3 regions of the Mesorhizobium sp. KR2-14 genome follow, and region 3 is predicted to be linked to each of the others. Evidence: predicted binding sites of a transcription regulator. Region 3 holds the regulator's gene; each other region holds the start of a gene.

Region 1 (7,485 bases), 700 kb from region 3:
GCTCAAAGGGCAACGCCTCGATCCGCCGCCCTCCTTCCAGAGGCCGAACAGCAGCGCACATCAGCAGGCAACAGTTGCTCCGGCAGCACACGAGGCGCTGGCCCGGCGCTCCTTTCGAATCCTTGGTTTGCAAGTGTGGAACAGGTCCCGCCCTGGCAACTCAGCCTTCAGCCGGACGGAGCAGACTGATGCGCTCCCTCAAAGCACGCGACCGGACGGCACGCACCGGCAACTTGAAACGACGCGCTATTTCGGACGGCCGCAGTTGCTCGGCCGCCAGCCGCCGCAGCTTGTTGATGTCCCTTTTGGTCCAGTACTTGTACTTGCCCCACCGCTTCATCTTGTTGGTGGGCACGCCGGCGCGCTCAGGGCAACGTCGCGACGACCCACTTTCCACAGCGAGAGAGATCGCAGCCTGCGCGGCAGGCAATTCGGTTTCGGTGTCCAGCGACATCGTTTAATCCAGCCCGAGGAGGCGCGCGCGAGGACCGCACGACGCGAACTCAGGCCGGATGAACTGCCAACCGACCGATGCGGTCATAAAGGCCCACGTACATCTGAGTGGGAATATTTATGCTGCAATTCACAGGTGTTAGCAATCGCCGCGTTTGGCCTTCGCCCGACCTGCGGCTTCTTGACTCCGAAACGGCCCCGGCTTATTTGATCCTCGCGTTAGCACTCCATCCCAACGAGTGCTAACGCTGGTCCGGGAAGCCCGGACGGAGGAATCGTTCAACATCCGCACCAAGGATAACCAAAATGGCAAAGTCGAATTTCCGCCCGCTTCATGACCGCGTGGTCGTTCGCCGGGTCGAGTCTGAAGAGAAGACTGCTGGCGGCATCATCATTCCGGACACCGCGAAGGAAAAGCCGCAGGAAGGCGAAATCGTTGCCGTCGGCTCGGGTGCTCGCGACGACTCCGGCAAGGTGGTTCCGCTGGAAGTCAAGGCCGGCGACCGCGTTCTGTTCGGCAAGTGGTCGGGCACCGAAGTCAAGCTCAATGGCGAAGACCTTCTGATCATGAAGGAATCCGACATCATGGGCATCATCGGCTGAATTCAGCAACCGCACCCATAGAATTTTGAATTTCGGGTCCGGACACGGCCCGCTCCAGGAGCTTAGAAATGGCTGCTAAAGAAGTAAAGTTTTCCCGCGATGCCCGTGAGCGCATGCTGCGCGGCGTCAACATCCTTGCCGACGCGGTGAAGGTGACGCTTGGCCCGAAGGGCCGTAACGTCGTCATCGACAAGTCGTTCGGTGCCCCGCGCATCACCAAGGACGGCGTGTCGGTCGCCAAGGAAATCGAGCTTGAGGACAAGTTCGAGAACATGGGCGCCCAGATGGTGCGCGAAGTCGCTTCGAAGACCAACGACATCGCCGGCGACGGCACCACGACCGCGACCGTTCTGGCCCAGTCCATCGTCCAGGAAGGCCACAAGGCGGTTGCCGCCGGCATGAACCCGATGGATCTGAAGCGCGGTATCGATCTGGCCGTTTCGGAAGTCGTGGCTCACCTCGTCAAGAGCTCGACGAAGATCAAGACCTCGGAAGAAGTCGCCCAGGTCGGCACCATCTCGGCCAACGGCGAGAAGGAAATCGGCGAGATGATCGCCGAGGCCATGCAGAAGGTCGGCAACGAGGGCGTCATCACGGTTGAGGAAGCCAAGACCGCCGAGACCGAGCTCGAGGTCGTCGAAGGCATGCAGTTCGACCGCGGCTACCTGTCGCCTTACTTCGTGACCAATCCGGAAAAGATGGTCGCCGATCTGGAAGACGCCTACATCCTGCTGCACGAGAAGAAGCTCTCCAACCTGCAGGCTATGCTGCCGGTTCTGGAAGCTGTCGTGCAGACCTCCAAGCCGCTGCTCATCATCTCGGAAGACGTCGAAGGCGAGGCTCTGGCCACGCTGGTCGTCAACAAGCTGCGTGGCGGCCTGAAGATCGCCGCCGTCAAGGCTCCGGGCTTCGGCGACCGCCGCAAGGCCATGCTGGAAGACATCGCCATCCTCACCGGTGGCCAGGTCATCTCCGAAGACCTCGGCATCAAGCTCGAGAACGTCACGCTCAACATGCTGGGCCGTGCAAAGAAGGTGTCGATCTCCAAGGAGAACACCACCATCGTCGACGGCGCCGGCCAGAAGGCCGAGATCCAGGGCCGCGTCGCCCAGATCAAGCAGCAGATCGAAGAGACCACTTCGGACTACGACAAGGAGAAGCTGCAGGAACGCCTCGCCAAGCTGGCCGGCGGCGTTGCCGTGATCCGCGTTGGCGGTGCGACCGAGGTCGAGGTCAAGGAGCGTAAGGACCGCGTCGACGACGCCCTCAACGCGACCCGCGCGGCCGTCGAGGAAGGCATCGTTCCGGGTGGTGGCGTTGCGCTGCTGCGCTCCTCGCTCGCCATCAAGGCGGAAGGCGAGAATGCCGACCAGGCCGCTGGCATCAACATCGTGCGTCGCGCTCTGCAGGCTCCGGCCCGCCAGATCGCCTCGAACGCTGGTGACGAAGCCTCGATCGTGGCTGGCAAGATCCTCGAGAACAAGTCGGCTACCTTCGGCTACAACGCCCAGACCGGCGAATATGGCGACATGATCGCGTTCGGCATCGTCGATCCGGTCAAGGTTGTCCGCACCGCTCTGCAGGACGCCGCTTCGGTCGCTGGCCTGCTGGTCACCACCGAGGCCATGATCGCCGAAGCCCCGAAGAAGGACTCCGGCGCTGGCATGCCCGGCATGCCCGGCGGCGGCATGGGCGGCATGGGCGGCATGGATTTCTAAGGAAATCCATAAAGCATCAGGCTTACGGAAAGGGCGCCCTTGCGGCGCCCTTTTTGTTTGCGCAGCGCCGATTCACCCCTGCCCCACGCGAAGCAATCTCGCAACTTTTTGCGTTGAAGGCCGTTAGCCGACGCCAACGAAAAAACTCGGGAGATACGGACATGGTGAACAAGGACCAGATCAAAGGCGTCGCAAAGCAAGCCAAGGGCGCTGTCGAGGAAGCCGCCGGGAAGCTCACCGGCAACAAGCGCACCGAGGCTGAGGGCAAGGTCGACAAGGTGGCCGGCAAGATCCAGAAGGGCTATGGCGACGCCAAGGAAAAGGTCAAGCGCACGCATTGAGCGTCTTGTTCTGGTAGCGGCGGGAGAAAGGCGGGCTTCAAGGCGCGCCTTTCTTCCTTTCGTGGCCTAGTCCTCACACGCTATGGTCGGGCCAGGCTGGCGAGGCGCACTTCGGTGCTGATGCCGGCGGGGCAAGCTCCTGACAACACCGGATTGACAGAACCGGGCAACGGTTCCGTTATGAAACAGGAAAGCTGCCGAGAGGGTCATGACCGAGAAACTTGTGATACGGAGACCCCCGGAGCGATCCAGGTCGTTCTCGCCCGTGGTCGAGCTAAGGCGATACACGCTCCACAACGGGCGCCGCGAGGACCTTATCCGCATCTTCGACGGCTATTTCATCGAAAGCCAGGAAGAGGCCGGGATGGATGTGATCGGCCAGTTCCGCGACCTCGACTGGCCGGACTGCTTCGTCTGGCTGCGCGGGTTCGATGACATGGTCTCGCGCAAGGCGGCGCTGGAGGCTTTCTACGGCGGTCCGGTTTGGGCGGCGCACAAGGATGCCGCCAACGCTACCATGATCGACTACAGCGACGTGCTGCTGCTGAAGCCGGCATGGGCGGGCTCCGCATTCGATCTTGCCGGAAGCGTGCGCGACGAATTGGGCAAACTTGCTTCCTTCGCGGTCTTGTCGGCCGTGATCTTCCACATCGCGCAGGAAACCGAGGCAGAGTTCGTGGCACTCATGGCGGAAGAGGCCGCACCGCTTCTTGCCCAGCATGGCGGCCCGCCGATAGCTGCCTTCGTGACCGAACACGCTGAAAACACCTTCCCTCGCCTGCCGGTGCGGGACGAAGAGAACGTATTCGTCTTCTTTCAGCGCTTTGCCGACGCCCTGGCCCATGCCCGCCACGAAGCCGCCCTCGAAGCCGACCCCGTCTGGACACAAGACCTCCTTCCGCGGCTGAAAAGGCATTTCACCCGGCCTTCGGAACGGCTTCGGCTGGCGCCCACGGCGCGTTCCCTGCTTTGAACCGATTAGGTTCGGCGTGCTTCCCACTCTGCACTTGAAGCCTATTGTGCAAAGCGGTAGGCCGTTGCCAGCGTTATAAAAATTTCCTGGAGGCGGCCTCATGAGCGCTCAAACAACCAGAACTGAAACCGATACTTTCGGGCCCATCGAAGTCGCGACCGACCGCTATTGGGGCGCGCAGGCGCAGCGTTCGCTTGGCAACTTCAAGATCGGCTGGGAGAAGCAGCCGCTGTCGATCGTGCGGGCGCTGGGCATCGTCAAGCGGGCAGCCGCCGAAGCCAACATGGCGCTCGGCAAGCTTGACCCCGCCATCGGCGACGCCGTCGTCAAGGCTGCGCAGGAAGTCATCGACGGCAAGCTCAACGATCACTTCCCGCTGGTTGTCTGGCAGACCGGCTCCGGCACCCAGTCCAACATGAATACCAACGAGGTGATCTCGAACCGCGCCATCGAGATGCTGGGCGGTGTCATGGGCTCGAAGAAGCCGGTCCACCCCAACGACCACGTCAATATGAGCCAGTCGTCGAACGACACCTACCCGACGGCCATGCACATCGCCTGCGCCGAGCGGATCATCCATGACCTGCTGCCGGCGCTGAAGCACCTGCACGCGTCGCTGGACGCCAAGGCCAAAGCCTTCGACCACATCGTCAAGATCGGCCGCACCCATACGCAGGACGCCACCCCGCTGACGCTTGGCCAGGAATTCTCCGGCTATGCCGCGCAGGTCGCGTCTTCCATCAAGCGCATCGAGATGACGCTGCCCGGCCTGTGCGAACTGGCGCAGGGCGGCACCGCAGTGGGCACCGGCCTCAACGCGCCGGTCGGCTTCGCCGAGAAGGTCGCCGAGCGCATCGCCGACATCACCGGCATCGACTTTGTGACGGCGCCGAACAAGTTCGAGGCGCTGGCGGCCCATGATTCCATGGTGTTCAGCCACGGCGCCATCAACGCCGCCGCCGCGGCGCTGTTCAAGATCGCCAACGACATCCGCTTCCTCGGCTCGGGCCCGCGCTCGGGGCTGGGCGAACTGTCGCTGCCGGAAAACGAGCCCGGCTCTTCGATCATGCCCGGCAAGGTCAACCCGACCCAGTGCGAGGCGCTGACGCAGGTCTGCGTGCAGGTGTTCGGCAACCATGCCTCGATCACCTTCGCCGGCAGCCAGGGCCATTTCGAGCTCAACGTCTACAACCCGTTGATGGCCTACAATTTCCTGCAGTCGGTCCAGCTGCTGGCCGATGCGGCGATTTCCTTCACCGACAACTGCGTGGTCGGCATCGAGGCGCGCGAGGACAACATCAAGGCCGCGCTCGAGCGTTCGCTGATGCTGGTCACGGCTCTTGCGCCGACGATCGGCTACGACAACGCGGCCAAGATCGCCAAGACCGCGCACAAGAACGGTACGACGCTGCGCGAGGAAGCGGTGGGTGGCGGCTATATCAGCGAAGCGGACTTCGACCGCCTGGTGCGCCCGGAGGACATGACCCGTCCGGGCTGACCGCTCGCCTGATCCCTCGGGACGACCCAATCCGCGCTCCGTCGGGCAGCTGTGCACGCCGGGGTGCGGATTGGGTGTGAATCGGTGTACAATGCGTTCGGAAGTTTCGATCTCGTCTTGAAACCAGTTCCGCGTTACTCCGCGTCATCGAACATCGTCTCAGGGGAAGAAACATGCCCAACAGTGCCATCGTACTCCTCGGCCGCATTCTGCTGTCGATCATCTTTATCCTCGCCGGCTTCGGCAAGCTGACCGGCATCGCCGGAACCGCACAGTATTTCGCCAGCTACGGCCTGCCCGTGCCGACCGCCACGGCCGTGATCGTCGGCCTGATCGAACTCCTCGGCGGCCTTGCCGTTCTCATTGGCCTTCAGACCCGCATCGCTGCCTATGTGCTGGCGCTGTTCTGCATTGCCTCGGCCTTGGTCGCGCACATGAACTGGGCCGACGCGGGCCAGCTCATCAATTTCCAGAAGAACCTGGCCATGGCCGGCGGTCTCCTGGTCCTTGCCGCCTTCGGCGCTGGTGCCTATTCGGTCGACGGCCGGCGCGGCTAACCGAAAGCAGACACACGCTTCAGCAAAAAAAGGCCCGGTTCGACCGGGCCTTTTTCGTTGGACGACCTGTCGCTACTTGCCGGCCACGAAGGCCGGTTCGCCCTCCACGGCCATGACGAGCTTGCGCCCGATCAGCTTGCCGAGCTGTCCAAGCCGGCCTGCCGGGCGCTCTCCGAGCAAGTCGCCGAATTCCGACGGGATCACCAGTGCCAGAACCCCATCGTCGCGTTCTTCCCAACGCAGTTTGGGGATAACCCCCGGCATCGAGGCCGAAAGGAGATAGACGACCCGGAACAGCGCGCCCAACAACCGGGCCCGCTCCAGATAACGAGGCGTGGCCAGCGACCTGAGCTCGGCAGCGCCGGCATCGTTGGAAATGCCTTCATGGCGGTAGAGGCTGGCCAGCGCCAGATAGGCGCGGCCGGGATGGTCGACGCCGATGAACGAGGCATGCGCGATGATGTTGAGCGACTGCGTGCCCCGATATTCCGGGTGCGCGCGCCAGCCGATGTCTGCCAGCAGACATGCCGCCTGGCGATAGCGGGCCTCGTCCTCGGTCTCGTCGACGCCGAAAGCCGCGAAGGACTGGCCGGTCCAGCGCGCCAGCTCATGCGCATGGGTGACCGAACGGGCGCGCAGCACCGCCAGTTCCTCCGACGCGGAAATGAGGGGGTCGAGCTTCTGTTCGCGCGGCGACAGCAGCGAGTAGAGGAAGCCCTCGCGCACGCCATGGGCCGAAACCACGACCTTGGACGGCTTCATCTTGGCGATGATCTCGAGCAGAACGGCCGCGCCATATGGCAGGAGCGCGCGACGGTTCTTGGACACGCCTTCGATGCCCTTCATCTTGTCGACATCGCCCTTGGCGACCTGGCGCAGGAAGGGCAGGCAGCTGTCGATGCTCATCTCATAATGATGCATGACGCTGAGCGGATAGTTCGTCATGTTCATATGCAGCCGGGCAAGGTTTCGCCACGTGCCCCCCACCGCATAAAACACCCTGCCCTGCCCCCGCCTCAAGAGCCTGGCCCGGGCCATCTCCTCGCGGGCAATGCGTGCCGCCGCGGCAAGCGAGTTCCTGGCCATGTCCTGCAGGCGGAGGCCGCCCAGTGGCAGCGTTATGCCGTCGCCGATATTCTCGCCTTCGACCTCGACCAATTCGAGACTGCCACCGCCAAGGTCGCCCACGATGCCGTCGGCCGGGTGGAAGCTCGACAATACGCCGAGGGCCGAATAGTGGGCTTCCTCGCGGCCGCTCAGAACGCGGACTTCGGTGCGCAGGATCTTCTCGGCGCGGTGGATGAAATCAAGGCCGTTTTCCGCCTCGCGCGCCGCGGCAGTG
Region 2 (7,485 bases), on a different contig from region 3:
GCGCGGAAGGCATGCGGCTTCCGTTGCACTGGCTGGGCGTCGCGCCCTTTTTCATTTTTGCACTGATGTTCCTGATCCTGCCGACCTTCTATCTGGTCGTCGGTGCCTTCCAGAACGATCAGGGCGAATTCACCCTTGCCAATATGGCGGCGCTGTTCCAGCCCTCGATCCTGGCCGCCTACTGGATCTCGATCCGCATCAGCCTGGCCTCGGCTGTGCTCGGCGCGCTGGCTGGCCTTGCCATTGCCGTGGCCATCGTCCGCGGCGGCCTGCCGAAGTGGGTCCGCTCGACCACGATGACGTTCTCGGGCGTTGCTTCCAATTTTGCCGGCGTGCCGCTGGCTTTCGCATTTCTGGCCACGCTGGGCCGGCTCGGTCTCGTCACCGTGCTGCTGCGCACGTGGTTCGACATCAACATCTATGCGCTCGGCTTCAATATCCTGTCCTTCGCCGGCCTGACGCTGACCTATCTGTTCTTCCAGATCCCACTGATGGTCGTCATCATCACGCCGGCCATCGACGGGCTGAAGAAGGAATGGGGCGAAGCCGCCGCGACGCTTGGCGCGACCCAGTTCCAGTACTGGCGCATGGTGGCCATCCCCGTTCTCTGGCCGAGCTTCCTCGGCACCGTCATCCTGCTGTTCGCCAACGCCTTCGGAGCGATCGCCACCGCCTATGCGCTGACCGGTTCCCAGCTCAACATCGTGCCGATCCTGCTCTATGCGCAGATCCGCGGCGACGTGCTGCATAACCCGCATCTCGGCTATGCGCTGGCATTCGGGATGATCTTCGTCACCGGGCTTGCCAACATCTTCTACATCTGGTTCCGCGTCCGCAGCGAGAGGTGGCTCAAATGAAGGCCGGCCGTTTCTGGGCATGGCTCACCTTCGCTCTCGGGGCCGCCTATTTCTTCATTCCGCTGATCGCGACGCTGGAGTTTTCGCTGCGCATGCGCCGCGGCGAATATTCCTTCGACGCCTACCGGGTGGTGCTTGGCGACGTGCGTTTCCAGGAAACCTTCCTTTACTCGACGGTTATCGCCTGCCTGACGATCGTCATCGGCGTGCTCCTGGTGGTGCCGACCGCCTACTGGATCCGGCTGCGCATGCCGTGGATCAGGCCGGTTGTCGAGTTCATCACGCTTTTGCCGCTGATCATCCCGGCAATCGTCATCGTCTTCGGTTACATCCGCATGTATGGCTCGAACTCGCCCTTGCCGTTCCTGGCGACCACGCGGGGCACCGACTTCCTGCTGATGATCGGCTATGCCACGCTGGCGCTGCCCTACATGTACCGCGCGGTGGATACCGGCCTGCGCACCATCGATGTGCGCACGTTGACAGAAGCCGCGCAGGTGCACGGCGCCGGCTGGACCACGATCATCGCCCGCATCATCCTGCCCAACGTGCTGATCGCGGTGCTTTCAGGCGCCTTCCTTACCTTTGCCATCGTGATCGGCGAGTTCACCATGGCGAGCCTGCTCAACAGGCCGGCCTTCGGTCCCTACCTGCAGAATATCGGCGCCAACCGCGCCTATGAGCCGGCGGCGCTGGCGGTGATCGCCTTCGCCATCACCTGGGGCTGCATGTCGGTGATCCAGGTATTGTCCCGCTTCGCGCCGAAATCGGCCAACAACCCGAATTGAACGAAAGAAACGACGCGATGTCCGAAACATTTCTCAGCATCCAGGGGGTTCGCAAGTCGTTCGGCCAGACCACCGTGGTCAAGGACTTCAATCTCGACGTCTCGCGCGGCGAGTTCGTTTCCTTTCTCGGCCCCTCAGGCTGCGGCAAGACCACCATGCTGCGCACGGTGGCCGGCTTCGAGGAGCCGACCGCCGGCCGTATCATGATCGGCGGCAAGGACGTCACCAAGCTGAAGCCCAACCAGCGCAATATCGGCATGGTGTTCCAGGCTTACGCGCTGTTCCCCAACCTGACGGTGGCGCAGAACATCGCCTTCGGGCTCAAGGTGGCCGGTGCGCCCAAGGCAGAGATCGAGCAGCGGGTGGAGGAGATGCTCGGCATCATCAAGCTGCCCGACTACGGCAGCCGCTATCCCTACCAGCTCTCCGGCGGCCAGCAGCAGCGCGTGGCGCTCGCCCGCGCGCTGGCGCCCAAGCCGAAACTGCTGCTGCTTGACGAGCCTCTGTCGGCGCTCGACGCCAAGGTGCGCATCTCGCTGCGCGAGGAAATCCGCGCGATCCAGAAGAAGCTCGACATCACCACCATCTTCGTGACCCACGACCAGGAAGAGGCGCTGTCGATGTCCGACCGCATCGTGGTCATGCATGACGGCAAGGTGGAGCAGGTCGGCACGCCGTTCGAGATCTACAACCGGCCGGCCACGCGCTTCGTGGCCAATTTCGTCGGCACGCTCAACGTGCTCGACGGAACCGTCATCGACCCCGCCACGGCCACCGTCAGGATCAACGATCGCGATATCTCGCTCGACAAGGGTGCGATCAACGGCGCCAAGGCGGGCGACGTGCTGTCGCTGGCGCTTCGGCCCGAAGCGATCGTTCTGGGCAAGCAGGAAGGGCGCGACACCAGCCTGGGCGGGCACATCGCCGACGTCAGCTTCCTCGGGTCGGTCATCCGCGTGCGTGTGGGGCTGGGCAAAAATGCCGTGTCTCTCGACACGTTCAACAGCCCCGCCAGCCCGCCGCCGGTGGTAGGCGAAAGGGCCGAGATCAGCTTCTCGTCGAGCGACTTGCTGGTTCTTCACTAACCTGCTGGTTCTTTACTAAAGAGAGCAATCACGCCGGCCGGCCCAAAGGCACGGCCGGACATGATCGTAAGTGCGCATGCGGCGATTAGTGGCCGCCGCCACCACCGTGGCCGCCATTTCCGCCGGAATGGCCGCCGTGGCCACCGCCACCATAGCTGCCGCCACCGCCGCCACCATAGCCGCCACCGGCGTGGCCACCCATGCCATGGCTGCCATGGCCACCCATCCCGTGGTGGCCGCCCATGCCGTGGCTGCCGTGATGGCCGTGATTGTTTTGACCGTGGTTATGATGGCCATGATTGTGGCGGTTGCGTTCAACACGCCGGAAGTCAACGAAATTGTTGCGACGGAGACGATCAACTCCACCGCCGACCAGCGGCCCGTAGTAACCGGGTGCGGTTATCCCGTACACACTGGAGCCGGTTGTACATCCAGATACTAGGGCTAGTACGCCCAACGATATTGAAGCGAGCAAAAGACGCATCGTCGTAATCTCCGTTCAGAGTATTCCGTTTGCGCTAAGCCTCCGCCAACTTCGCCTAAAGATGTGCCTGGGGCTGCTGCTCGACCAGTAAATTTGAAGTCACTTTCCAGAGAGCCAGAGTTGTCTGGAAATTCCCTTCGGGCTTTGCATGGCCCGGAAGATCTCATCACCGCACGCACCGCAGAGACACGGCTGCCCCGGGTGAAAAGATGGCTCGTGGACTGCGGGGAAGGCCCCAGCCAGAAGGGCAGGGGCCGAATTCGAAACTATTCGTTGATCGTGTAGGAACCGAGTTCGCACAGGTCCTGCGTATCGGTCGTGGTGTCGAGCTCGGAATCTTCCGAGAACTCGAACTTCATGTCGTATGCGCAGACGGTGCGGCCGTCGGCGATTGTCACCGTGGCGCTTTCACCCGGGTTCAGTACCTCCTGGCCGAGGACATCTTCCTCCCAATCGTTCACGCCCGTGGGCGAGGTGTGGAACTGGGTCAAAACAGAGTTGGTGCCGTTGGTAAGCGTGAAAACAAGATCTTCCGCCTGCGCCGCGCACGCGGAAGCCAAGCAGGCCGCGAACGTTGCAGCAGAAATGGTATTCAATCTAAACTTCATGATGCTTTTTCCTGCTCGAAATTGAGCAAGGCTGTCTAACAAGGCAAGGCACGGTTTGAAAATAGGCGCGCATCCGCATCCGCCAGCTATTCTTCGCATAGGGGCGAGGCGATGCCTCTGCACTGCTCCGGCGCGAGTAGTTCAAGCCGCACCGCAGTTGTCTTGTTCAAACAGGAAGCTTCGGCCCAGGTGAGGCGGCCATTCCGATCAAGAAAGACGGCGCGAGGGTGGCCGCCACCCGTCGCGCCGGAAAAACGAATGGCCTATGGGTCACGATCCTGTGAAGCGGCCTACACGTTCTTCGCCGCCAGGAACATCAGCGCATAGGCCGCCTTGCGCCTGTCCCATCCGGCGGCTTCTGCTTTGTCGAGCAGTTGCAGAAGCACCGGCTCCAGCACCTGCTTGCATTCGGTCTCATATGCAAATTGGGTCGGCGGGTGGCGCGGCGGCGCGATCCCCGCGAAAGCTTCCGTATTCGTCATGAAACACCTGGAGTTGTGCCGCACCGGATGACGGTGCAGCTTTGCAATTCTCACGCAAGTAGCGCCCGCCCGGAGGCGGGCACCGGGTCATGCGTTAGAAGTCCATGCCGCCTCCGGCGGGCATCGCGGGCGCGGCCTCCTTCTTCGGCTTTTCGGCGATCATGGCCTCGGTGGTGACCAGCAGGCCGGCAACCGAGGCCGCATCCTGCAGCGCAGTGCGTACGACCTTCACCGGGTCGATCACGCCCTGCCCGTAGAGGTCGCCGAACTCGTCTGTCTGGGCGTTCCAGCCATAGCCGAACTCGTTCTTCTCGCGCAGCTTGCCGACAATGATGGAGCCTTCGGCCCCGGCATTCTCGGCGATCTGGCGCACCGGCGCCTCGATGGCGCGGCGCACGATATCGACACCGTGCTTCTGGTCGGGATTGTCGAGGTTTACGCCCTCAAGCGCGCTTGCGGCCCGCAGCAGTGCCACGCCACCGCCCGGCAGCACGCCTTCCTCCACCGCCGCGCGCGTGGCGTGCAGCGCGTCGTCCACACGGTCCTTCTTTTCCTTGACCTCGATCTCGGTCGCGCCGCCCACGCGGATCACGGCGACGCCGCCGGCGAGCTTGGCCAGGCGCTCCTGCAGCTTTTCGCGGTCGTAGTCGGAGGTGGTTTCCTCGATCTGGGCCTTGATCTGCGTGACACGGGCCTGGATTTCGCTCTTGGAGCCGGCGCCATCGATGATGGTGGTGTTTTCCTTCTCGATCACCACCTTCTTGGCGCGGCCGAGCATGTTGAGCGTGACGTTCTCAAGCTTGATGCCCAGATCCTCGCTGATCGCCGTGCCGCCGGTAAGGATGGCGATGTCCTCCAGCATGGCCTTGCGGCGGTCGCCGAAGCCGGGCGCCTTCACCGCCGCGACCTTCAGGCCGCCGCGCAGCTTGTTGACCACCAGCGTAGCCAGCGCCTCGCCCTCGACATCCTCGGCGATGATGAGCAGCGGCTTGCCCGACTGCACCACCGCTTCGAGCACCGGAAGCATGGCCTGCAGGTTGGAAAGCTTCTTCTCATGGATCAGCACATAGGGCTCATCCAGCTCGACGCGCATCTTGTCCTGGTTGGTGATGAAGTAGGGCGAGAGATAACCGCGGTCGAACTGCATGCCCTCGACCACCTCGAGTTCGGTGTCGGCGGTCTTGGCTTCCTCGACGGTGATCACGCCCTCATTGCCGACCTTTTGCATCGCTTCGGCCAGGAAGCGGCCGATCTCGGCATCGCCATTAGCCGAAATGGTGCCGACCTGGGCGATCTCGTCGTTGTTGGTCACCTTGCGGGCATTGGCCTTCAGCTCGGCCACCACGGCCTCGACCGCCTTGTCGATGCCGCGCTTCAGGTCCATCGGGTTCATGCCCGAGGCCACGGCCTTGGCGCCTTCCTTGACGATGGCCTGGGCGAGAACGGTCGCGGTCGTGGTGCCGTCACCGGCCAGGTCGCTGGTCTTGGAGGCGACTTCGCGCACCATCTGCGCGCCCATGTTCTCGAACTTGTCCTCGAGCTCGATTTCCTTGGCGACGCTCACGCCGTCCTTGGTGATACGCGGCGCGCCGAAAGACTTGTCGATGACGACGTTGCGGCCCTTGGGGCCAAGCGTCACCTTCACCGCATTGGCCAGGATGTCGACGCCGCGCAGCATCTTCTCGCGGGCTTCGGAATGGAACTTCACTTCCTTGGCAGCCATTGGATCACTCCTTCGATAGGCAGTTTCGTTGACTGGTGGCGCAAGAAGCCGTCAGGCGGCCTTCTTGGCTGTTGAGGCGGATTCGATCACGCCCATCACGTCGCTTTCCTTCATGATGAGAAGGTCCTCGCCATCGAGATTGATCTCGGTGCCGGACCATTTGCCGAAGAGGATCCGGTCGCCGGCCTTCACATCGAGCGGCAGGACCTGGCCGCTCTCTGCACGCGCGCCGGAACCGACGGCAATGACCTCGCCCTCCTGCGGCTTTTCCTTGGCTGTGTCGGGAATGATGATGCCGCCGGCAGTCTTCTCTTCGGCCTCGATGCGGCGGACCAGGATGCGGTCGTGCAATGGACGGAACTTCATGTCGTTCTCCTCAAGGACAAACAGTTTTGAAAGCTCCTCCGCTCCGATCCGTGAGGCGGCGGAGCGGGGCGCGCGACCCTCTCCGGCATCGCGCGATATCGAGCTAGTTCCGGGGTTTTGACGTTTCAAGAGGATGGCGCAAAAATTTTGGCACTCGCTGCCTTGGTGTGCTAGCGCCATGAAAATACGGGCCTATTGGGCTGACCGCGAAGCCGATACATCGGCGACGATGCTGGCTTCGCAACCCGCGCCGCGCAACAGCCCTGTGCCCCACGGTTGGGGAAGTTCCCGGCCTCCGGATCGGCCTTAAACTCCAGTTAACCTGTGGATATGTACGCTGCCGTTCGTCCGGTATCGTACACAGGCGACGCGGGGCAGATGAACAGCGCGAAAGCAGCAAGGGTACGCGAGGCAGCAAGAAACCTCCCGCGCACCGAACAATGCTGCACGGGCAGGTCGGCCAGGGGGGAGTTTGGCGGCCGCAAAGGGGGAATTCGCATGGCAGTCATCGTCGGATGCATCCTGGCGTCATTCAGAACCATGCGGGCTGATCCTGAAGCAGCGCAAAGCAATTCAATGCAAGAATTGGAAAACCATATTTGCCGAAATCTTCTGAAGAGCGTGCCGTTCCGCGAATCTTCCGGCGCATGTCGCAATTCGTCAACCACCTCGCGCCTAAGCGCTTCAGGGTCTCGGCCTCTGTGCTGAGCGGTCGGCTTCCAGACGGCGCCGGCAAGCAGGAAAGCAATTGAGTTTTGTCACGTCCACGGCAAGGAAATACCCAATGAGTTCCATCGCATTCGACACAGAACTTCCCCGCCGGGCCGGAAAGTCCGGGCGGCGGCGATGGAGCTTCTCGCTGGCCGATCTCAACATCGTCCGCAAGCTGGCGCTGGGTTTTTCGGCGATCTTCATCGTCAGCATCGTCGTGGCGCTGCTCGTGATGCGGTCGCTCGGCACGATTGAAACCGCCAGCAGTGAATATGAATCTGCAAACCGCCTGCTGACCGAACTCAGCAAGGCCGAGGCGCTTCATCTCGACAGGCTCAACCTCGCGCGTCTTTACGCGTTGTCGCCGAACAACGATGTGCG
Region 3 (7,485 bases):
GGGCGTGGCGGCCGCTGCCGGGCCAAAGCGGGTGCGCCCCGGCCCGCGCGAGGCCAAGATGCGCGAAGCGCGCATCTGCTACGACCACCTCGCCGGCGACCATGCGGTGGCCATGCTCGACGGTTTCCTCGCCCGTAACATCCTGAGCCGTGAAGGCGAGCGTATCGGCATGGGCGAAGCCGGCCCGTCCTTCTTCCGCGCCGTCGGCATCGAGCCGGACCAGCTTGGAAAGTCGCGCCGCCCGGTCTGCCGGGCCTGCCTGGACTGGAGCGTGCGTCGCTCGCATCTGGCGGGCTCGCTGGGGGCGGCGATCTTCGACAGGATCATTGCCGAGAAATGGGCGCGCCGCGAGGCCGGCAGCCGCGCAATCATCTTTTCTCCGCCCGGCAGACGCGCCTTTGAGAAGTCGTTTCTGCCCTGATTTTCTCCTGCGGCCCCGGGCCGAATTCGGTCCGCCTTCCGTTGCGTAAAAGGCACACTCGGCCGCCACCCGCCGACCGCCGGCGAAAGAGCGCGAAACCACCTCTTTTCGGCCATGATTGGAGGCTTTTTCGGGCAAAGATTAACAACGCGTTCACGGACTATTCACGACCGCACGCTATCATTGGTCTGCATTCGGAAGGGGGCTTCCGACGGACTGGGATTTTTAGACATGGCTCTCTGGAATCGCATCATCAGCTACGCAATCGCGCTGCGCGAATTCATCGCTCCGACCTACCGTCCGGAACGCCATTACATGCGCGGTCCCGGCCCGGCCTGCGAGCGCCGCCGCAACGCCAAGCCCAATGTACGGCCTTCTTTCAGTGAACGGCTTCGCCCTGAATTCTGATCGCCACGGGAGCATCTTCGCCCGTGCCCGCTGCGGCGCTTAACCGCCATTTTCGCGCGCGGCCAAGCCCCGCGCAATCCACAGCAGTGCTGCAGCCTGCCGAAACGCCCCCATCCCAGCTAAACAATCTTTCGGCGACGACGAACGCCACCAGACATGGCCGTTCGGCAGCGGCCGTGGCCGCTGCCCCGCTTCATCTCACCACATGGCGTGATCGGCGTTGAGCGCGCCGAGAACGGGGTGCTGCCGCAGCCCGGCGCACAGCCGCTCGATATTGGGCAGCGCGGCGCGCGCCTTCTCGGGCTGCGGGTGCCAGGAATAGAGCATCAGCAGATAGACATCCGCCAGCGAGAGGCTGTCGCCCGCCAGCCAGCCGCGGCCCTCGAGCGACCGGTCGATGATGGCAAGGCCGCGATCGATCTCCGCCTGGGCTGCTGCCTCTACGGCGGCCTTGCCGTCGGGATCGGCCGTATAGCGCGGCGCGTAATAGAGCCGCAGGATCGCGGGGTAGAGCGCGGAGGACATGAAGGCCATCCAGCGCAGGAAATCGGCGCGCGCCTCCTCGCCTAGGCCGGGCGCGAGGCCCGCTTCCGGATGACGCTCGCCCAGCAGGATGCAGATGGCTGCGGTTTCGGTCATCGTGCCGCCTTCGGGCAGCGCCAGCGCCGGCACCTGGCCGAGCGGGCTGACTTTCAGGAACTGCGGATCGCCAGCCTCCGACTTGGCCACGTTGATCCGTTCGTAGGGCACATTGGCCAGCGCGAATGCAGCCTCGGCCACGAAGCCGCCGCTGCCGGGGCGCGTATAGAGTCTGTACATGAAGTTCCTCCCCACCGGCCGATCGCCGGTCGGGGAGATTTGATCGCTATCGAGCCGCCGCTCAACCGGGCGGCCACCGCGCCACACCGGTTTTTTCAGCGGTCCAGCGGTGCGGTGACCCGGGCTCCTAGCCGCCCAGCCCTTCGAACAGGGCCGTGGACAGATAGCGCTCGGCGAAGGAGGGGATGACCACGACGAGGTTCTTGCCGGCATTTTCCGGCCGCGCGCCGATGATGGCCGCCGCATGCAGCGCCGCGCCCGATGAGATGCCGACCGGCACGCCCTCCAGCCGGGCCACCAACCGTGCATCGGCCAGGGCGTCTTCGTTGGTCACGCGCACGATCTCGTCATAGATCGACGTGTCGAGAACCTTCGGCGCGAAGCCGGCGCCGATGCCCTGGATCTTGTGCGGGCCCGGCTGGCCGCCGGAAAGCACCGGCGAGGCATCCGGCTCCACCGCCACCACCTTCACGTCGGGCTTGCGCTGCTTCAGCACCTGGCCGACACCGGTGATGGTGCCGCCGGTGCCGATGCCGGAAACCAGTATGTCGACCTCGCCCTGGGTGTCGTTCCAGATTTCCTCGGCCGTCGTCTGGCGATGGATTTCCGGGTTGGCCGGGTTTTCGAACTGCTGCGGGATGATGGCGCCGGGAATGGTGGCGGCCAGCTCGTCGGCCTTGGCAATCGCACCCTTCATGCCCTTGGCGCCCTCGGTGAGCACCAGTTCGGCGCCCAGCAGCGCCAGCATCTTGCGGCGCTCGAGCGACATGGTTTCCGGCATGGTCAGGATCAGGCGATAGCCCTTGGCCGCGGCCGTGAAGGCCAGCGCGATGCCGGTGTTGCCCGAGGTCGGCTCGATCAGCGTGGTCTTGCCGGGGGTGATCTTGCCTGCCGCTTCCAGCGCCTCGATCATGGCCACGCCGATGCGGTCCTTGACGCTGGCGATCGGATTGAAGAACTCCAGCTTGGCGAGGAGATTGGCCACCACGCCCTTCTCCTTGGCGAACTTGTCGAGGCGCACCAGCGGCGTGTCGCCGATCGTCTCGGTAATCGAGCCGTAGATGCGGCCGCGCCCGGGCGCGCGCGTGTTGAGGGCGGGCTTGTTCATGGGTACTGCTCCACTATGGATTGCCTGAAAATTCTCTTTGCCAAAGGATAGGGCGGCAGCCGGCAAAAACCGAGTGGCGGGCATGCAGAAAAGCCCTGCCGCATAGAATGAAATTCCAAACGACTGAGAGAAAAGAGAACGCAGTTCCGGAAAGACTGCTCTCAGCGGGCCGCGATGGCTGCAGCCGCGCCGGCCATAAAGGCCGCGGCGGTGCGATTCAGCGCCTTGAGCGCACGCGGCGTTCGGAGCAGCCAGCGCGCCTTGGCCGCCAGCGCCAGATAGGGCACCAGAACGACCAGAAGCACGAGAATTGTGATCACTGCCAACACGCCATAGTCGAAGGGCGTGATGGTGCGCAGGTCGACCAGCGTCGGCGTCAGCGCGAGATAGAAGATCATCGTCTTGGGATTGCCCAGCGTGACGGTGAGCCCGGAAAGGAAGGCGCTGAACATGCCGCCCCTGCCCTTGCGCGCCTCGACGTTCTCGGGCGTGATGCCGCTGCGCCAGAAAGTCCAGGCAAGATAGGCAAGATAGGCCACGCCCAGCCACTTGATGACCAGGAACACGGTGCCGAAGGTCTGCGCCACCAGCGCCAGCCCAAGTACCACCGCAGTGAGATAGGTAAGGTCGCCGCAGATCAGCCCCAGCGACATGGCGAGCGACGAGCGGAAACCGGAACCGAGTGCGCGCGCCACCAGCGCAGTAACGCCGGGCCCGGGAATGGCGGCGGCAACGGCGAGCGCGCCGCTATAGGCAAGGAATCCGGCAAGAGTCATGGGACAGCGTATCGCACACGGCCGCACCCTTGGAAATGGGCCAGCGCGGCAACGCCATTTGCCGGCGGCAGCGCGTATCCCGCCGCCGGATCCTCTCAGCCGTTGGCAGTGCCGAAATTGGCGTCGAGCTGCTTCTCCAGTTCGACCAGGTCGGCCGGCAGCGGCATGCCCATGGCGCGCAGTTCGTTGAGCTTCTCGCGGATGCGCTCGTAGATTTCGTGTGCGTCTTCGGGCCGGTCGACCATCTGGCCAACGAGATAGCCGATCTGCGCCTTGAGTTCTTCCAGTGCCATCGGCGTCTCCAAAGGCTTCAGCTCACGGACGAATAGCTCTCTGAGGATACCACCGTGCGGGAGCGCGGACTGATCACCTTGCGGTAGAGATGCCAGGTGGCATGGCCGAGGATCGGCATCACCACCGCAAGGCCCGCAAACAACGGCAGCGAGCCGATGATCAGGCAGACGGCCACGATCAGCCCCCAGAACAGGATCTGGAGCGGATTGACCAGGATCGTGCGCACGCATGTCTCCACCGCCGAAACCACGCCGACGTCGCGATCGAGCAGCAGCGGGAAGGCAATCACGGTCGTGGCGAGCGCCACCACGGCGAAGCAGAAGCCGATGAGATTTCCCCACAGGATCAGCTGATGGCCGGCATAAGTCCGGAAGACCTCGTTGAAGAAAACGCGCATCGAGGCCGGCGCTTCGGGCCCGAACAGCGAAACATAGAGCGCCTTGGCGCTGAGCAGCCATACGATGAAGAGCACGAAAAGCCAGATGCCGAGCGCGACGATGGATGGCAGCGCCGGTGAATGCCTAACATCGAACGCATGGCCCCAGGATGCATCAAGGCCCAGTTCGCGCCGACGGCTGATCTCGTAGAGGCCGATCGCGGCGAGCGGCCCTAGCAGGGCAAATCCCGATGCCAGCGGAAACAACAGCGGCAGCGCGTTGCGACCGGAGGTCCATGACGCCAGGAAAACGCCAACAAGCGGGTAGATCACGCAAAGAAAGACATAGTGGGAAGGCTTTTCCCAAAAATCCCGCGCGCCCTGCCGAAGCGCGTCGAGCACATCCGCAAAACCGATCTTGCGCACCGTGATGCGTTCATAGCCTTCGGTGGCGCCTGCCATGACGTGGAAACCTGCCATTGCCGTTCCTCCACTGTTGGAGCGGCCACTGGTACATCCCGGCGCGCGAACTCTCGCCACGACGAACCGTGACCCGCACGGCAGTGATAATAATCCTTCAGGCGCTTCTTGTCGCCTCACGAACGTTTCAGGGATGCGACAAACGCCGCTGTGGAGCGGATGGCCTTCCCTGAACCGCCTTAGCGCAGCAGGCGGGAGATGAGCTGGGCGGTGTAGTCCACCATCGGCACGATACGGGCGTAGTTCAACCGGGTGGGCCCGATGACGCCGAGCGCGCCGACCACCCGAGCATCCTTGTCGCGATAGGGCGCGACCACCAGCGAGGAGCCGGAAAGCGAAAACAGCTTGTTTTCCGAACCGATGAAGATGCGCACGCCCGACCCAGCCTCTGCGAGATCGAGAAGCTGCTCCATGCTTTGCTGCGTCTCGAGGTCTTCGAACAGATGCTTCAGCAGCTCGATGTCGGCCTGGGCGGTGAGGTTTTCCAGGAGATTGGCGCGGCCACGCACGATGAGGCGCGCCGGCAAGCCGGTTTCGGCGCCTGCCCATATCGCCAGCCCCTTTTCGACCAGGTCCTGGGACAGCGCGTCCAGCGCGGCGCGCGTCTCCTCCTTGAGCCGGCCGATCTCGCTTCTGGCCTCTGCCAGCGTGCGGCCGCGCACATGCGCGTTGAGGTAGTTCGAGGCCTCGATGAGCTGGGAGGCAGTGACGCCGGCGGGCAACTCGACGACGCGGTTTTCCACATCGCCGTTCTGCGAAACCATGATGGCGAGCGCCCGGCGCGGATCGAGCTGGATGAATTCGATGTGCTTCAGCGGCACTTCGTTCTTGCTCGCCAGCACCAGACCGGCGCCGCGCGACAGGCCGGAGAGCATCTGGCTGGCGTCGATGAGCATCTGTTCCAGCGTGGCGCCGCTGCCGGCTGCCTTGAGCTGGGTCTCGATCGAGCGGCGCTCCTCTTCGCTGAGGTCGCCTATCTCCATGAAGGCGTCGACGAAGAAGCGCAGGCCCTGCTGCGTGGGCAGGCGGCCGGCGGAAATATGCGGCGCATAGATCAGCCCAAGCTGCTCCAGGTCGCTCATGACGTTGCGCACGGTGGCGGGCGACAGGCTGGAAGGCAGCATGCGCGCCAGATTGCGCGAGCCGACCGGCTCGCCGTCTTTCAGGTAGGATTCCACGATGCGACGGAAGATCTCGCGCGAACGCATGTCGAGCGACGGCAACATTGGATCCAGAACAGGCTTCGTCATGGTCTCATCAAACCTCCGGAATCAAGATATAGATTCACCCAGCCGGAACACAACCGTGCCGCGGTGCCGCTGCTTTTCCTTTGCGCTAGGGCCGGCATGAGGCTACAAGCCGGCCAGAAAACAGCTCTCAAGAAGAAAGAACCGCATGCGCCCTTCCAAACGCCAACCCGACGAAATGCGCCCCATCTCGTTCGAGCGCAACGTTTCCAAGCACGCGGAAGGCTCCTGCCTCGTCAAATTCGGCGACACGCATGTGCTGTGCACCGCCAGCCTGGAGGAAAAGGTGCCGGGCTGGATGCGCAACACCGGCAAGGGCTGGGTGACGGCCGAATACGGCATGCTGCCGCGCTCCACCGGCGAACGCATGCGCCGCGAGGCCGCCGCCGGCAAGCAGGGCGGCCGCACGCTGGAAATCCAGCGCCTGATCGGCCGCTCCTTGCGCGCCGTGGTGGACCTGCAGGCGCTGGGCGAGATGCAGATCACGGTCGACTGCGACGTCATCCAGGCCGACGGCGGCACGCGCACGGCCGCCATCACCGGCGGCTGGGTGGCGCTGCACGACTGCCTGCGCTGGATGGAAGCGCGCCAGATGATCTCGGTTGCCAAGGTGCTAAAGGACCATGTCGCCGCGATCTCCTGCGGCATCCATGAGGGCCAGCCGGTGCTCGACCTCGACTACCTGGAAGACTCCTCGGCCGGCACCGACGCCAATTTCGTCATGACGGGCAAGGGCGGCATCGTCGAGATCCAGGGCACTGCCGAAGGCGCGCCCTTCTCGGAAGAAGAGTTCACCAATCTCATGGCGCTGGCCAAGAAGGGTATTTCGCGGCTGGTGAGCCTGCAGCAGATGGCGGTGGCCTGAGGCAAAAATGCGCCCCTCCGGCATCCTCGAAAGCGCCCTCTACGTCTCCGACCTCGACGCGGCGGAGACGTTTTACGGTGAGGTGATGGGGCTGGAGCGCATTGCCAAGGTGCCGGGCCGGCATGTCTTCTTCCGCTGCGGGCAAGGCGTGCTCCTGCTGTTCAACGCCGAGGCGACGCAGCATCCGCCCGCCTCGGACGCGAAACTTCCGGTGCCGCCGCATGGCACGGTGGGTGAGGGCCACCTCTGCTTTTCGGGCACCGCCGATGAAATTGCGCGATGGAAGGCCCATCTGCAGGCCAGCAACGTCGCCATCGAAGCCGATTTCGAATGGCCAAACGGGGGCCGTTCCATCTATTTCCGCGACCCTTCAGGCAATTCGCTGGAGATCGCCGAACCACGTATCTGGGGTATCTGAATGCGCATTCTGACCGACCGGGAAATCGTCGTCGCCAGCCACAATGACGGCAAGCTGCGCGAATTCGCCGACCTGATGGCGCCGTTCGGCTTCAAGGCGAAGTCGGCCAAGGAGTTCGGTCTGCCCGAGCCCGACGAGACCGGCACCACATTTGAGGAGAACGCCGCGATCAAGGCGCTGGCCGCCGCGACCGCCACCGGCCTGCCGGCGCTGTCGGACGATTCCGGCCTGTGCGTGGATGCGCTCGACGGGCAGCCGGGCGTCTACACCGCC

What was found. Region 3 encodes HrcA, which represses chaperone genes, less so after heat shock. Its sites were predicted from a motif close to GTTAGCACTCNCNNNNNGNGAGTGCTAAC; they were not measured.
Region 1: a site for HrcA is predicted at 672-700, ahead of groES (co-chaperone GroES). Genes of this name have one in related genera too.
Region 2: a site for HrcA is predicted at 6,540-6,568, ahead of groES (co-chaperone GroES). Genes of this name have one in related genera too.

The regions. Positions count from the first base shown of each region.
Region 1 is NZ_JBDZDR010000002.1:794,150-801,634, reverse strand. It holds gene ABLE86_RS08375 (hypothetical protein) at 161-454, opposite strand; gene groES (co-chaperone GroES) at 760-1,056, shown strand; gene groL (chaperonin GroEL) at 1,125-2,774, shown strand; gene ABLE86_RS08360 (CsbD family protein) at 2,936-3,115, shown strand; gene ABLE86_RS08355 (NIPSNAP family protein) at 3,324-4,088, shown strand; gene fumC (class II fumarate hydratase) at 4,189-5,586, shown strand; gene ABLE86_RS08345 (DoxX family protein) at 5,760-6,143, shown strand; gene ppx (exopolyphosphatase) at 6,216-7,485, opposite strand, start outside.
Region 2 is NZ_JBDZDR010000009.1:886-8,370, reverse strand. It holds gene ABLE86_RS19400 (ABC transporter permease subunit) at 12-857, shown strand; gene ABLE86_RS19395 (ABC transporter permease) at 854-1,645, shown strand; gene ABLE86_RS19390 (ABC transporter ATP-binding protein) at 1,663-2,730, shown strand; gene ABLE86_RS19385 (hypothetical protein) at 2,807-3,172, shown strand; gene ABLE86_RS19380 (hypothetical protein) at 3,481-3,822, opposite strand; gene ABLE86_RS19375 (hypothetical protein) at 4,113-4,304, opposite strand; gene groL (chaperonin GroEL) at 4,399-6,027, opposite strand; gene groES (co-chaperone GroES) at 6,079-6,393, opposite strand; partial or broken gene ABLE86_RS19360 (HAMP domain-containing protein) at 7,178-7,485, shown strand, end outside.
Region 3 is NZ_JBDZDR010000002.1:95,696-103,180, reverse strand. It holds gene ABLE86_RS05015 (winged helix-turn-helix domain-containing protein) at 1-421, shown strand, start outside; gene ABLE86_RS05010 (hypothetical protein) at 653-829, shown strand; gene ABLE86_RS05005 (glutathione S-transferase family protein) at 1,028-1,648, opposite strand; gene cysK (cysteine synthase A) at 1,776-2,756, opposite strand; gene ABLE86_RS04995 (LysE family translocator) at 2,918-3,532, opposite strand; gene ABLE86_RS04990 (hypothetical protein) at 3,628-3,825, opposite strand; gene ABLE86_RS04985 (DUF2189 domain-containing protein) at 3,843-4,682, opposite strand; gene hrcA (heat-inducible transcriptional repressor HrcA) at 4,862-5,932, opposite strand; gene rph (ribonuclease PH) at 6,078-6,794, shown strand; gene ABLE86_RS04970 (VOC family protein) at 6,802-7,212, shown strand; gene rdgB (RdgB/HAM1 family non-canonical purine NTP pyrophosphatase) at 7,213-7,485, shown strand, end outside.